Regions from separate parts of the Buttiauxella gaviniae genome, predicted to be linked through region 1. Evidence: predicted binding sites of a transcription regulator. Region 1 holds the regulator's gene; each other region holds the start of a gene.

Region 1 (3,753 bases):
TCATGTCATCATCAGTCAGTTTGCCCCATTTCTCTTTTACTGTGCCTTTGAACTGTTTCCAGTTACCGCCGATTTCGTCTTTATTCATAGTAATATCCTCATCGTTCGGTTAAGAACTGCTAAAAGTTAACAACGTCCCGGTGCTGCCGACTGGCTGACACCCTGTTTCTGCTGGACGTGAAATTAATTGTAGTCAACGATATGGCGGTAAGGAGAAAATTAAGAATCTTTAACCAAGCGGCTCAATTTGAGGAAGGGCTGAACCAGGTATTTTCCCGCCAGTGGCGACGCCAAATCCAACCTAGCGACAAGCCTCTAAGCGCAAGAAAAACCGCCACCGAAAGCCACAAACCATGGTTACCCAACCACGGAACGGTAAATAACGTTATGCCAAAACCCGCAGCCGCAACGGCCATACTGTTACGCATCTCCGCCCCGCGTGTGGCACCAATAAACATGCCATCCAGCAAATAACACCAGACTCCAACCACCGGCAACACTATCTGCCACGGCAAGTAGCGATCGGCCTGCAACTGTAGTTCAGGAATAGACGTCAGCAACGAAACGATATGCTCGCCAAACACGGCGTATATCACCACAAACATCAGCGCAACGAAGCCGGACTGGCGGCAGGCAGCGCCCCAAACCTCAAGCAATTGCCCTCGATTTTTTGCGCCATAGGCCTGCCCGGAATGGGCTTCAACGGCGTAAGCAAAGCCGTCAAGCGCGTAGGCCGTGAAGGTTAACAGCGTCATCAGCACGGCATTTACGGCGACAATTTCACTGCCTAAACGCGCCCCAAAAATAGTCACTGATGCGAAACACACCTGGAGCAGCAATGAACGCAACATGATGTCTCGGTTAAGCGCCAGTAAACGCCGGATGTTACCGCGCCAGGATTGTTTAAGCATTTCAACGCTGATGCCGCGCAACCCCATCACCTTTTTCACCATCAACAGGCCGATGATAAACGTTGCGTATTCCGCAGTGACCGTCGCCAGTGCAGCCCCCTGCACATTCATATGCAGGCCCATAACCAGCCACACATCGAGCACAATATTCAGCACGTTCCCCACAACCAGCAAAATAACGGGCGCACGGGCATATTGAACACCCAGTAGCCACCCCAGCAGCACGAGATTAGCCAGCGAGGCCGGAGCGCTTAGCCAGCGGATCTCAAGAAAACGCTGTGCCTGCCAGAGCACATCCTGATTACCACCAACGATATGCAGGGCCAGGGAAATCAGCGGGTCACGTAACAGGATAATCGCAGCGCCCGCCCCTAATGCCAGCATTAAAGGCTGAACCAGAGCACGCGCTAAAGCTGAGGGATTGTTGGCGCCGAAAGCCTGGGCGGTTAAACCCGTGGTGCTCATGCGCAAAAACAATAGCAGCATAAATAAGAAGCTGGTTGCCGTTGCGCCGATAGCGACACCGCCGAGATAAACGGGGCTATCCAAATGACCAATAACTGCCGTATCCACCAGGCCAAGCAGGGGAACGGTGATATTGGAAAAAATCATGGGTAAGGCGAGGCGCCAGAGCGCGCTATCAGCCGTCGAGAAAAATCGCATGGCTAATCCAGAAAGAGAGTGAGGATAGCGATGCGCTGGAATGCGCATCGCCTAAAGAAGTTTTACAGCCAGTCGCCGTTGCGAATAACCCCAACCGCCAAGCCTTCGATGGAGAAGTTATGCTCACGCAGGTCAACGATAATCGGTTCAAATTCGCTGTTTTCTGGCAGCAGATGGACGGTATTACCCTGCTGCTTTAAGCGCTTAACGGTAACTTCGTCATCAATGCGCGCAACCACAACCTGGCCATTGCGCACATCCTGAGTTTTATGAACAGCAAGCAGATCGCCATCCATAATGCCGATGTCTTTCATGGACATCCCGCTTACGCGCAGTAAGAAATCAGCATTCGGCTTGAACAACGAAGGATCAACCTGATAGTGACCTTCGATATGTTGCTGCGCCAGAAGCGGTTCACCCGCCGCAACACGCCCGACCAGCGGAATACCTGTGACCTCTTCCACCAGCAAACGAATACCACGTGATGCGCCAGAAACAATTTCAATCACGCCTTTACGGGCAAGTGCTTTCAAATGCTCTTCAGCGGCGTTCGGAGAACGGAACCCCAGACGTTGAGCAATCTCGGCACGAGTCGGTGGCATGCCGGTCTGGCTGATATGATCCCGAATAAGATCAAACACCTCTTGCTGCCTGGTAGTTAACGCTTTCATTCCGCCCCCTGGGTGTTTATACAGTTATGCTGTGAGTATATACAGTCAAAGGCGATTTTGGAACCACAAATTGAGCAAAAAACCAGGCACTTAACTATTCTGGAAAGACTATCGCAAATGCTGCCAAAGCAGCGTGACCCAGGTGATCACCGCAAGGATAATGGCGATTAATACAGCGGCAGAGCCCATATCTTTGGCGCGCCCTGAAAGTTCGTGATAATCCGTGCCAACACGGTCAACAAGCGCCTCAATCGCGCTATTGAGAATTTCGATAATCATGACCAGCACGACAGAACCGATCAGTAAAATACGGGTAATAGGGTCGACATCTAACCAGCAGGCAATGGCAATGGCGATAACCGCGGCGACGCCTTCTTGACGAAAAGCGGCTTCGTTAATCCAGGCTGCTTTAAGCCCTTTCCATGAATAGCCTGCGGCTTTGATAATACGGGTAAGTCCAGTGGTGCTACTCGCCATTTAGGGAAACCTTTTCAAATTATTTGCGTCAATGCTTATCAATAGTTGAACGCCACAGAAATTCAGACAAGATTCTGATATTCTTGCGGCGAATTTGCATCATTAACCTGAGGCTTTACATCGTTTATGTCAGGCTGGCCAAGAATTTACTACAAATTACTTAATTTACCATTAGGCGTTCTGGTAAAGAGCAAGTCCATTCCGGCTGATCCACAGGCCGAACTGGGCTTAGATCCCACTCGCCCAATCATGTACGTTTTGCCGTATAACTCAAAGGCGGATTTATTAACCTTGCGCGCGCAATGCCTCGCGCATAACTTGCCCGATCCTCTGGAGCCGTTAGAAATAGACGGCGCTTTATTGCCACGCTATGTCTTTATCCATGGCGGGCCGCGTGTCTTCACTTATTACACGCCGAAAGAAGAGTCGATTAAGCTGTTCCATGATTACCTCGACCTGCACCGCAGCAATCCTAATCTGGATGTGCAGATGGTGCCGGTATCGGTGATGTTTGGCCGCTCTCCAGGGCGCGAAAAAGGCGAAGTGAATCCGCCATTAAAAATGCTAAACGGCATTCAGAAATTTTTCGCTGTTTCCTGGCTGGGTCGCGACAGCTTCGTGCGTTTCTCCGCACCTGTTTCTCTGCGCCAGATGGCAACCGATCACGGTACAGACAAGAAAATTGCTCAGAAGCTGGCTCGCGTGGCGCGTATGCACTTTGCTCGCCAGCGCCTGGCGACTATCGGGCCGCGTCTGCCGGTGCGCCAGGATCTGTTTAACAAGCTTTTGGCCTCAAAAGCTATCGCCCGCGCGGTAGAAGATGAAGCGCGTAGTAAGAAAATCTCCCACGAAAAAGCGCAGCAAAACGCTGTTGCATTAATGGAAGAGATTGCGGCTAACTTCTCGTATGAAGCGGTTCGTTTAACTGACCGCGTGTTGGGGCTGACCTGGAACCGTTTGTATCAGGGCATCAACGTTCATAATGCAGAACGCGTGCGCCAACTGGCTCACGACGGCCATGAGATTGTCTA
Region 2 (3,753 bases), on a different contig from region 1:
TTATTAATGAATTGAATGCTGCAAAAACAACACCAGGTTCAACCCGGTCACAAACAACCAAACGGCAATATGCACCTGGTGCTGTAAGCACAGTTAAAGGCAACCAGTTTATTCTCAGCTTAGATACCTCTGTGCTATCTGTAGATATTGTGGAGCGTATCGAAGCAGTTCTGCTTGAACTTGAATCTTCCAGTAAGTAGTTTCCATAACTTCCTCTAACTGGGACCACTGTTCCAACCTGCTAACTGGGACCACGGTCCCAACCTGCTAACTGGGACCACGGTCCCAACCTGCTAACTGGGACCACGGTCCCAACCTGCTAACTGGGACCACGGTGCCAACCTGCTAACTGGGACCACGGTCCCAACCTGCTAACTGGGACCACGGTCCCAACCTGCTAACTGGGACTACGGTCCCAACCTGCTAACTGGGACCACGGTCCCAACCTGTTAACTGGGACCACGGTCCCAACCGGCAACCGGGACAATTCGGGAATTTGCTAAATGAGATGTGAGTTATTTGAAATGAGATATTACGTTTGCGAAATGTCGGCACCGATCATCGGATAGCCGCCACCGGAATTTCAGACCACCGCGTTGTATAGGCAGGTGAAAGCATTTCTCGTTTCATCTGCCACTCAGGGGCGATACCACGCCCTGCGAACCAGACCTTTCCCAGTCCTGAATGATTAATCGAATCCAGCGCTTTCATCAGCTGCTCACTGTGAGCACGTGGTAGTATCTCATCAAACAGGTTGAGTTGAGACACACCCGTCGGTGTGAAATCATTCAGCATCACGCCAGCCTTAGCATAACGGTATCCATCGAGCCAAATCCTGTCGAGCGACTTCACGGCAGCGGCAATAATGTCACGGGTATCTCGAGTTGGATTCATCAGCTTTTCGCTCGCTACGTTACCGTAATAGGTTTCGTTAACAGCAAAGGGTGACGTTTTTACAAACACTGCGATGTGTCGACAATACTGGCGTTCACCCCGTAATTTTTCAGCTGCCCGCTCAGCGTACTGACATATCGCCTGCCGCAGTGCATCGTAAGTTGTGATCCGTTCTCCGAACGAGCGGCTGCACACGATTTGTTGTTTTGGGGGCGGAGTCTCTTCAAGCGAAATACACGGCTCGCCATTCAGCTCCCGAACTGTCCTCTCGAGAACGACGCTGAAGTTCCGTCGGATAAAGGCCGGACTGCTCTGCGCCAGTTGAAGGGCCGTGGTGATCCCCATGGCATGTAGTTTTTTAGTCAGCCGATTGCCCACGCCCCAGACTTCCCCGACGGGCTGAAGAGAAAGCAATTTAGCCGTTCTCTGTCTGTTTCCAGGGGACAGCGCCAGCACACCATGAAACTGTGGCCACTCTTTAGAACCCCATTGTGCTGATTTTGCTAAAGTCTTTGAAATTCCCATTCCGACCCCTATGGTCAGTCCGGTACCATTTTTGACATGCTCACGCAGCTGCCTGCCGAAATCTTCAAAATCAATACAGTTGTCGATGCCGCGAATATCCAGGAACATTTCATCGATACTGTACTGTTCGACGCGAGGAGCCAGTTCCTCCAGATGAGACATGACTCGGTTGCTCATGCTCGCATAGAGCTCATAATTACTCGAAAAGATATGAAGCTTTTCCGGCAGTTGCATCTGCCTGAGCTGGAACCACGGCATCCCCATTTTTATCCCTAGCCGCTTCGCTTCAGCCGAGCGGGCAATCACACACCCGTCGTTATTGCTGAGCACGGCTACCGGTTTCCCTCGCAGGTCTGGCCGGAAGACCTTTTCACAACTGGCATAGAATGCGTTCACATCCGCCAGGGCAAACATCAGTCACCACTCCGCGTTTTGTGCACAAAGGCCATCACTACGCCGAAAATCTCAAGTTGTTCCGGGTCGGGGTATAAGGTGGGAAAGGCGGGATTCATCGCCTGCAGGGCTGGCCGGGGTTTGAGTAACAGACGTTTTACCGTAAATTCCCCCTCTATTTCCGCAATAACAATATCACCGTGTTGTGCCCGTTCCGCCTTGTCCACAACCATCAAATCACCATCATTAAGCCCGATATCTGTCATTGAGCTGCCAATTGCCCGGACAAAGAAAGTCGATCCTTTTCTGCGAATGCAGTACTCATTCAAATCAAGTTCTGCTTCAACATAATCCTGAGCAGGAGAGGGGAAGCCGGCAGCACAACGCTCTGTAAAGAGCGGAAGCCTGACAATGTCTGGGGTTGTGGCTGAAGGAATGAAGCGCAACATAAACGAACTCCGGTAAATATAACTGTTTTTATATACAGTATTATTTACTGTTTCTTCACGGTTGCAAGCGTTATGCCCCCTCTTTCTGGTAGTTTCCTGTTTTGTCGTGAAAAATAGTTGGATGACTTATCCACATTTTCAGGGGATAACTCTGTGTGATTCCTTGTAGATCCGCTATGGCGATTTATCGATCGGCTCAATCAGCCCGGCCCCCTGATTTTTGACATTACCCACAGCCCGAGTGACGGCATGCCACGTAAACTCATCTACCGGCACACTTCCTTCCCGCGCTATTTCTTCTGCTTCCTGGCTTGTCGTCTCCTGCCGTAGCCAGCGTCTGGCGGCTGATGGCGTCAGTGTCAGAGGACGACGATCATGAATATCAATGAGACCTTTATCGGCGGCTGCGGTGACAATAACAAAACCTTCGTGTTCATCTCCTCGCTCAAACGGGGGATGGCCAATAGCGGCGAAGAGAAGTGGATGCCGGTCCTCTCGATATATCAGGTAAGGTTGTTTAGTTCCTCCTTCATTTTTCCATTCATACCAGGCATCAGCAAAAACGATTGCCCGTCCATGTGTCCATAACGGTTTAAACATCCTGCTCGTTGCGGCAGTTTCAACCCGTGCATTGATGAGGGGTTGTTTACCCCACCACGCTGGCGCAAAAGACCAGACCACCGGATCGAGATGCAGAATGTTATCCCGTTCATTGAGCAGCAGAACTTTCGTACCGGGTGCGACATTGTATCGGCCGAGGGGTTCTGGATCGTAGGGGATATCCCGCTCGGACTCGTCAGCAAGCCAGCTAAGATATTCTTCGCGTGTGTTGTACTGCGTGAATCTTCCGCACATATTGCCTCCGCACAGTGGTCTTCTAAGGATAGATGAGCACTGCAGAAGGAACATGAGAAACGGATGTCGCTGCGCTCCGCTATGATTATTTAGAAAACCTGTTGCGATGGAAAATGCAGGCTGGCCATACCTCACTCAGGCAAGGCAGAGAAGTGACAAAAATCACCCAACTCCGTCTTCAGGCCCGCAGATCTTATCAAACATCTGGTTCTGGTCAGCGCTCTGAATACAGGCACAAAATTCCCCGGAGGGTAAAATATGGCTCAGTTCAGGAACGTGGTTGAGACAATCGTTACCGGTTTGCTCAGGAAGAGCGGTGTACCGGATAACCAGCTGCGTGAACAGATGAAAAAAACGGGAAGGGCAATGATTATCGCCAGTGTCCTGATGATTGTGCCACTGCTGGTATTTGATAGTTTGCCGCTTATCGTAAAAATCCTTCTTCAGGTGAGCTATGCCGTTCTGTTATGCCTGGGAGCCATGCTGGCGTTCGATGAAAAAACTCACCGGGATAACAGCCAGAGCTGAAAGTCGTTTCGCCCGATATCGTCAGGCCGTCACGGACGTTTGTTTAGTTCTGACCGGCCATCGTGTCACCCCGAAGTCCTGACCTCCCTGTTTTATACCACCATTCACG
Region 3 (3,753 bases), 1.2 Mb from region 1:
GCATCCAGGGCTGCCATACAGCCAGTCCCTGCAGAGGTAATCGCCTGGCGATAGATATGATCCATTACGTCACCCGCAGCAAACACGCCTGGGATGCTGGTTTGTGTCGCGTTGCCGTGAATACCGGATTGCACTTTGATATAGCCGTTTTCCAGCTCTAGCTGATTGGCAAAAATCGCCGTGTTCGGGCTATGGCCGATAGCTACGAACAAGCCTGCAACTTCCAGTTCTTCAATGGTGTCGGTGTTGTGCACATCGCGCAGACGTAGGCCGCTGACACCCATTTGATCGCCGGTCACTTCTTCTAAAGTGCGGTCGGTGTGCAACACGATATTGCCGTTTTTCACCTTATCCATCAGGCGATTAATCAGGATTTTCTCAGCGCGGAAGCTGTCACGGCGGTGAATCAAATGCACTTCAGAGGCAATGTTTGCCAGATAAAGCGCTTCTTCAACCGCGGTATTTCCGCCGCCAATCACCGCAACTTTTTGATTGCGATAGAAGAAACCGTCGCAGGTTGCGCAGGCAGAAACGCCGCGACCTTTAAACGCTTCCTCAGAAGGCAGACCCAAATACCGAGCAGATGCGCCTGTTGCGATGATCAACGCATCACAGGTGTATTCGCCGCTATCGCCGGTCAAGCGGAACGGACGGTTCTGGAGATCAACTTTAGAGATGTGATCGAACAGAATTTCAGTTTCGAATTTGGTCGCGTGCTCATGCATACGTTCCATTAACGCAGGGCCCGTCAGATCGTTAGGATCGCCCGGCCAGTTCTCAACTTCGGTCGTTGTGGTCAGTTGGCCACCTTTTTCCATCCCGGTAATCAACACGGGCTTGAGGTTGGCGCGCGCCGCGTAGACTGCTGCGGTATAGCCCGCAGGGCCGGAGCCAAGAATTAGCAATTTACTGTGTTTAGCGGTGCCCATGAGATCCTCATTGTTCGTTGGCAGACAATCGAGGGATTGTAGGGAATTTGGCGGGGTAAAAAAAGGGTGCAGCCTCGGTGTAGGCGAATAGTGTTAACTATATGTGTAATAGCTCCCCCCAATTGGCGACGGTTAATGCATGAAAAGCGCATAAAAACCCATCTAACGAGGGTAGTTAGTCACGTAGCTAAAGTGATGAATAATCGTCAAGTGCCCCAGATATATGGCACGTTCCACTAAATTTCGATGTTTTGCTTTGACAATCCGCTAAGCATTTGCGAAAACATTCGAGGAAGAAAAACATTTGGTGTGAGAGCTGTAAAATAATCACGCATACCTGATGCAATTTTACCGGGTTATTGAAATCTACTCATGGCGTGGACAGACGCCATAAGTGATGTCGATATCAGCCATTGGGCACCGGTCTTCTCACGTACACCCGGAACAGTGACGTTACCAGGGTTTTGGCAGGTGAAGGAAGGAACACAGAGAGACAATAATAATGGTAGATAGCAAGAAGCGCCCTGGCAAAGATCTCGACCGTATCGATCGCAACATCCTTAATGAGCTGCAGAAGGATGGGCGTATTTCTAACGTCGAGCTTTCGAAGCGTGTAGGGCTTTCACCGACTCCGTGCCTTGAGCGCGTGCGTCGTCTGGAACGACAGGGTTTCATTCAGGGCTACACAGCGCTGTTGAACCCGCATTATCTGGATGCATCACTTCTGGTTTTTGTTGAGATTACTCTGAATCGTGGCGCACCGGATGTGTTTGAGCAATTTAATGCCGCAGTTCAAAAACTTGAAGAAATTCAAGAATGTCATTTGGTATCCGGTGATTTTGACTATCTGTTGAAAACCCGTGTACCTGATATGTCAGCGTACCGCAAATTATTAGGCGAAACCTTGTTGCGACTGCCGGGTGTGAACGATACCCGTACCTATGTGGTCATGGAAGAGGTCAAACAGAGCAATCGTCTGGTTATTAAGACCCGCTAACAACGGGCCAGGTGCAAAATCTGCGTATTTTGGTTACACTCCTGGTAATTCATACAGCAACAGTGCCGGGAATGCCCGGCGCTGTTGCTCTCCATACTTATTAAGGACCTGGAGAGTCTTACTTGAGCCAGGAATACACCGAAGAAAAAGAAGTTACATTGAGGAAACTCAGCAGCGGGCGTCGTTTATTAGAGGCGTTACTGCTTCTTGTCGCCATTTTTGCCGTCTATTTGATGGGGGCGTTGCTCAGTTTTAATCCTTCCGATCCGAGTTGGTCACAAACCGCATGGCATGAACCTATCCATAATTTGGGCGGGATGCCGGGTGCGTGGTTGGCCGACACTCTGCTATTCATTTTTGGCGTAATGGCCTACACCATCCCGATAATTATTATTGGCGCGTGTTGGTTTACTTACCGCAACCGCGATAGCGAAGAGTTTATCGATTATTTCGCCGTTTCCTTGCGCCTGATTGGCGTATTGGCAATGGTGCTTACGGCTTGTGGCCTTGCTGCTATTAACGCCGATGATATCTGGTACTTCGCCTCGGGCGGTGTCATTGGCAGTTTGCTGAGCACGGCGATGATGCCGGTGCTAAACAGTAGCGGCGGAACTATTGCATTGTTGTGCGTATGGGCTGCAGGCTTAACGCTGTTTACCGGTTGGTCGTGGGTGAGCATTGCTGAGAAAATTGGCAGCGCAACGTTGAGCGTGCTGACTTTTGCCAGCAACCGCACACGCCGTGATAACACATGGCAGGACGACGATTACGACGACGAAGAAGAAGCACATGACGAAGAACACGCGCCAGCAGTAGAAAAGCGCGAATCCCGTCGTGCGCGCATTTTGCGTGGTGCCTTAGCACGTAAGCAGCGTATCTCTGAGAAATTTGCCAATCCTAATGCACGTAAAACAGACTCAGCGCTGTTTTCCGGTAAGCGTATGGATGATGCTGAAGACGATGTTCTGTTCTCGGGCAATAAAGCAACGTTACCGGAAGATGATGTCCTATTCTCAGGTAACAAAGCGACTATGCCTGAAAGTGACGAATACGATCCGCTCCTGCACGGCCAGTCAATCGTTGCTCCAGTCGCAGCATCGGTGGCTACCGGCGCGACAATGGCAAACCCTGCTTATGCGGCAACGGTCATGCCTACGGCAACCGTGTCTCCGGTTAGCGCGCCTGCGCCTGAAGTCGAACAGACTCTGGCTATAGCGTGGGAGCCTGCACCAACGCCTGTCACCCCAGAACCGGTTATTGCCCCTGCGCCTGAGAGTTACCACGCACCTCGCGAAGCAGATCAATACCACCCGCAGCAGGTCACCACCCATTGGGCAGAGGCCGTAGCAGCACAGCCTGTTGTTGAGCAAGCTCCGGTTGAACCAACGTACTATGATCCCTCGTACTTTGAACCCATAAATTCTGAACCGGCGTACCATGAACCCGCTCCGGTTGAGACAGTTGTTCAACCTGAACCTGTTGAAGAGATAAAACCGGCTGTACGCCCGCCTATCTATCACTTTGAAGAAGTTGAAGCGAAGCGTGCTCGCGAACGCGAACAACTTGCAGCCTGGTACCAGCCGGTCAATGAACCTAAGCCTGATCCATACGGCTACGACAGCTCTCCGGCCTTTGCATCTACGTTATCAACGGACAGCTCGCGTGTTGAAGCACCGGCAATGCCGCAAACCAACGCTAATGTAGTGCCTGAAGTTCCGGTCATACCGACGCCGCCAATGCCGCAGGGTGTTAAAGAGGCAGCAAAAGTTGCAGGTGCAGCAGGTGCATTTAGCCCGGTATTTGGTATTGCAGCCGATGCACCGCGTC
Region 4 (3,753 bases), 100 kb from region 1:
ATAGTTTGCTGGTTTTGAACGCGGTTTTCTCATGATTCATTCCCTTTACCATGTAAACAACGGCTGAAAATTTATTCATAATAATAAAGGGATGTGTTTTTTTATTGTCATCATTCGTGCCATTGATAAAGTTAATGGCAAGTTATCTAATTATCGATAAAATATATGGTGCCTGGGATGTTTGACATAAATATAAAGTCTGGAGACTATTTCCCATTCCATCTGAGCGTGCGGCGGCGATGCTACAAAAAAGTTGAGATAAAAACCCAGCCAGCGACGAAAGAATTGTCGTGATAGTGAGAGCCTGGCTGGATTTATGGGTCGAAGCTTACTTTCCTGCCCCGAAGCGGGAAAACCAGGCCAGCATCCGTTGCCAGCCGTCTTTGGCTGAATCGGCATGGTAGCTTGGGCGGTAATCTGCATTAAAGGCGTGGCCCGCTTCCGGGTAGACGATGATTTCTGCATTGGCATTTGCGGCTCGCAACGCATGGCGCATGGTTTCCACGCTTTCCTGGGAAATCCCCGTGTCCTGCCCGCCATAAAGACCCAGTACCGGCGCGTTCAGATGAATGGCGATATCGACAGGATGGTGTGGTGAATTAAGGGATTTTTCGCCGACCAATTTGCCATACCACGCTACTGCGGCTTTCAGCTGTGGATTGTGCGCGGCGTACAACCAGGCAATTCGTCCGCCCCAACAAAAGCCCGTTATCATCAGGCGATGTGCATCACCGCCGTTTCTTGCCGCCCAGTTAGCGACGTGGTCCAAATCCGCAAGCACCTGCGCATCGGGGACTTTCGATACCAGCTCGCTGAACAGAGTGGGAATATCAGTAAAATCATTCGCATCGCCCTGGCGAAAATAGAGTTCTGGCGCAATGGCCAGGTACCCTTCCAGCGCCAGACGGCGGCAAATATCGCGAATATGTTCATGTACGCCGAAAATTTCCTGCACCACTATTACGATGGGTAAAGAGCCTTCAGCGCCTTTTGGCCGCGCGTGGTAAGCAGGCATATTCTCGCCCTGCGTCGGAATCGACGTTTCCCCCGCCAGAATGGCCTCATCCGAGGTATGCAATACGGTCGAAGCAACAGGGGAGGCCGCTTGTGCAAAACGCCCGCCCGGCGATTGACCTGTGAGGTGTTGTTCTTTCATTGGCATTCTCCTTACCAGTATTAGCGCAGTGCGTTAACTATAGCTTTTCCCTGTCATACTTCGAGTTGCGGGCGCATTGGTGGATTAATGAACAGATGGTTATATATTTGCGATCTGCGTCACCAATGAAATTGAAAGTAATGTAACTTGTTTCATTCAAAGTGAAATGCGTCACGAAATTCTTTCCAGGGGTTCTGTAGAGTACCTCTTTGCGGCACAAGCCAACCTATTCAACAGAGGAGTCTGTTATGTCCAAGTCTGATGTTTTTCACCTCGGCCTCACTAAAAGCGATCTACAAGGGGCAACGCTTGCCATCGTCCCGGGCGATCCTGAACGAGTTGAAAAAATCGCTGTGCTGATGGACAAGCCAGTCAAACTGGCTGCCCACCGTGAATTTACTACCTGGCGTGCAGAGTTAGACGGCAAGCCGGTAATCGTGTGCTCTACCGGTATTGGCGGCCCGTCTACTTCTATTGCGGTGGAAGAGTTAGCTCAACTGGGTATTCGTACTTTCCTGCGTATTGGGACAACTGGTGCGATTCAGCCGCACATCAATGTTGGTGATGTTCTGGTGACCACAGCTTCTGTTCGTCTTGATGGTGCCAGCCTGCATTTCGCACCGCTGGAATACCCTGCGGTTGCTGATTTTGCGTGTACCACTGCGTTGGTTGAAGCTGCGAAATCTATCGGCGCGACCACACACGTTGGCGTGACAGCATCTTCAGATACTTTCTACCCGGGCCAGGAGCGGTATGACACCTTTTCAGGCCGCGTAGTGAGCCGCTACAAAGGTTCTATGGAAGAGTGGCAGCAGATGGGCGTGATGAACTATGAGATGGAATCCGCTACCCTTCTGACCATGTGCGCAAGCCAGGGTCTGCGTGCGGGTATGGTTGCTGGTGTGATTGTAAACCGCACCCAGCAAGAGATACCGAATGCTGAAACCATGAAGAAAACCGAAAGCCATGCGGTACAAATCGTTGTGGAAGCGGCTCGTCGCTTAATCTAATTCCCCCAAAGCCGGTGCAAGCCGGCTTAATTTTTACGCTTTGCGTAACACCTCGCAGGAAATCCCTTTTCATCTGGACATTTATACAGCAGAATTTTATTTTGCTGATGTCCGGCATGGCTTGTGGGAGTGACTGTGGATATTTCTATTTTATTCGGAATCGGTATTGCGCTGGTTGGTGTTCTGACTGGCTGGTTGCTGGCAAGTTTGCGGGCAGCACAGCGGCAATCCGCACTGTATGAAGAACAACGAGAAATCTACGGGGAACTGACTGCTGCGCGGCAGGAGTTGCAGCAAAACCAGCACTGGAAAGAAGAGTGCGAGCAACTTAACCGTGAATTGCGCACTCAGCTTGAGATTAACAGCGCGCAGGAAGCGGACATCCGCGAACTCTCCACGCTTCTGGAACAAACCCGTCTTAATGCTGACGACAAACATCGCCAGATGCTTAATAGCGAACAGCGTCTGAGCGAACAGTTTGAAAACCTCGCCAACCGTATTTTTGAGCAGAGTGGCCGCAAAGTTGAAGAACAAAACCGCCAAAGTTTGAATGGCTTACTATCGCCATTGCGCGAGCAACTGGACGGTTTTCGCCGCCAGGTTCAGGAAAGTTTTGGCCAGGAAGCCCGCGAGCGACACACGCTAACCTATGAAATCCGTAACCTCCAGCAGTTGAATGCCCAAATGGCGCAAGAGGCGCTGAACCTCACCAGAGCCTTGAAAGGGGATAACAAAACGCAGGGTAACTGGGGGGAGGTTGTACTGACGAGAGTGCTGGAAGCCTCTGGTTTACGCGAAGGTTATGAATACGAAACGCAGGTGAATATTCAGCTCGAAAATAATAGCCGCATGCAGCCTGACGTTATCGTGCGTTTGCCGCAGGGAAAAGACGTGGTTATCGATGCCAAGATGACGCTAGTGGCCTATGAGCGTTATTACAACGGTGACGATGATCTCACCCGCGAAAGTGCGCTCAACGAACATATTGCGGCTGTGCGTAATCACATCAGGATGTTGGGCCGCAAAGACTATCAGCAGTTGCCAGGGCTGCGTTCGCTTGATTACGTGCTGATGTTTATTCCCGTCGAACCTGCTTTTTTACTGGCTATCGATCGTCAGCCTGAGTTAATCAGTGAAGCACTCAAAAATAACATCATGCTGGTTAGCCCTACGACTTTGCTAGTGGCGTTAAGGACGGTTGCTAATTTGTGGCGTTATGAGCACCAAAGTCGTAATGCGCAACAAATTGCCGAACGCGCCAGTCGGCTGTATGACAAAATGCGCCTCTTTGTTGATGACATGTCGGCGATGGGTCAAAGTCTCGATAAAGCACAGGATAACTATCGGCAGGCGATGAAAAAGCTCTCTACGGGGCGTGGCAATATTCTCATCCAGGCCGATGCGTTTCGTGGCCTGGGGGTCGAGGTTAAACGTGAGATTAATCCAGATTTAGTCGAGCAGGCCAGGCTTGAAGATGATGAAAAGATCGAACGTCAGGCTCATGAAAACGACGAAGAAAAGAACACGGATAACAGTTTAGAAAACCGACGTATTGTTGGTGAGCGTTAAGTCCAGGTTAATGCTCGC

The links. The regulator LexA, encoded in region 1, represses DNA repair genes until DNA is damaged. The targets are predictions, from matches to a motif close to TNCTGTATGTACATACAGNA.
Region 2: a site for LexA is predicted at 2,282-2,301, ahead of umuD (translesion error-prone DNA polymerase V autoproteolytic subunit). Genes of this name have one in related genera too.
Region 3: a site for LexA is predicted at 1,966-1,985, ahead of AB1E22_RS16410 (DNA translocase FtsK 4TM domain-containing protein). Genes of this name have one in related genera too.
Region 4: a site for LexA is predicted at 2,238-2,257, ahead of rmuC (DNA recombination protein RmuC). Genes of this name have one in related genera too.

Annotation. Positions count from the first base shown of each region.
Region 1 covers NZ_JBFMVT010000002.1:2,215,173-2,218,925, reverse strand. Annotated here, with positions in the region: gene AB1E22_RS10950 (CsbD family protein) at 1-88, opposite strand, end outside; gene dinF (MATE family efflux transporter DinF) at 243-1,574, opposite strand; gene lexA (transcriptional repressor LexA) at 1,637-2,245, opposite strand; gene AB1E22_RS10935 (diacylglycerol kinase) at 2,354-2,722, opposite strand; gene plsB (glycerol-3-phosphate 1-O-acyltransferase PlsB) at 2,849-3,753, shown strand, end outside.
Region 2 covers NZ_JBFMVT010000001.1:24,088-27,840, reverse strand. Annotated here, with positions in the region: gene AB1E22_RS00195 (ParB/RepB/Spo0J family plasmid partition protein) at 1-200, shown strand, start outside; gene AB1E22_RS00190 (Y-family DNA polymerase) at 559-1,833, opposite strand; gene umuD (translesion error-prone DNA polymerase V autoproteolytic subunit) at 1,833-2,261, opposite strand; gene AB1E22_RS00180 (SOS response-associated peptidase family protein) at 2,436-3,116, opposite strand; gene AB1E22_RS00175 (hypothetical protein) at 3,375-3,644, shown strand.
Region 3 covers NZ_JBFMVT010000002.1:3,411,486-3,415,238, forward strand. Annotated here, with positions in the region: gene trxB (thioredoxin-disulfide reductase) at 1-929, opposite strand, end outside; gene lrp (leucine-responsive transcriptional regulator Lrp) at 1,432-1,926, shown strand; gene AB1E22_RS16410 (DNA translocase FtsK 4TM domain-containing protein) at 2,049-3,753, shown strand, end outside.
Region 4 covers NZ_JBFMVT010000002.1:2,110,343-2,114,095, forward strand. Annotated here, with positions in the region: gene AB1E22_RS10470 (hypothetical protein) at 1-33, opposite strand, end outside; gene AB1E22_RS10475 (dienelactone hydrolase family protein) at 329-1,156, opposite strand; gene udp (uridine phosphorylase) at 1,405-2,166, shown strand; gene rmuC (DNA recombination protein RmuC) at 2,302-3,735, shown strand.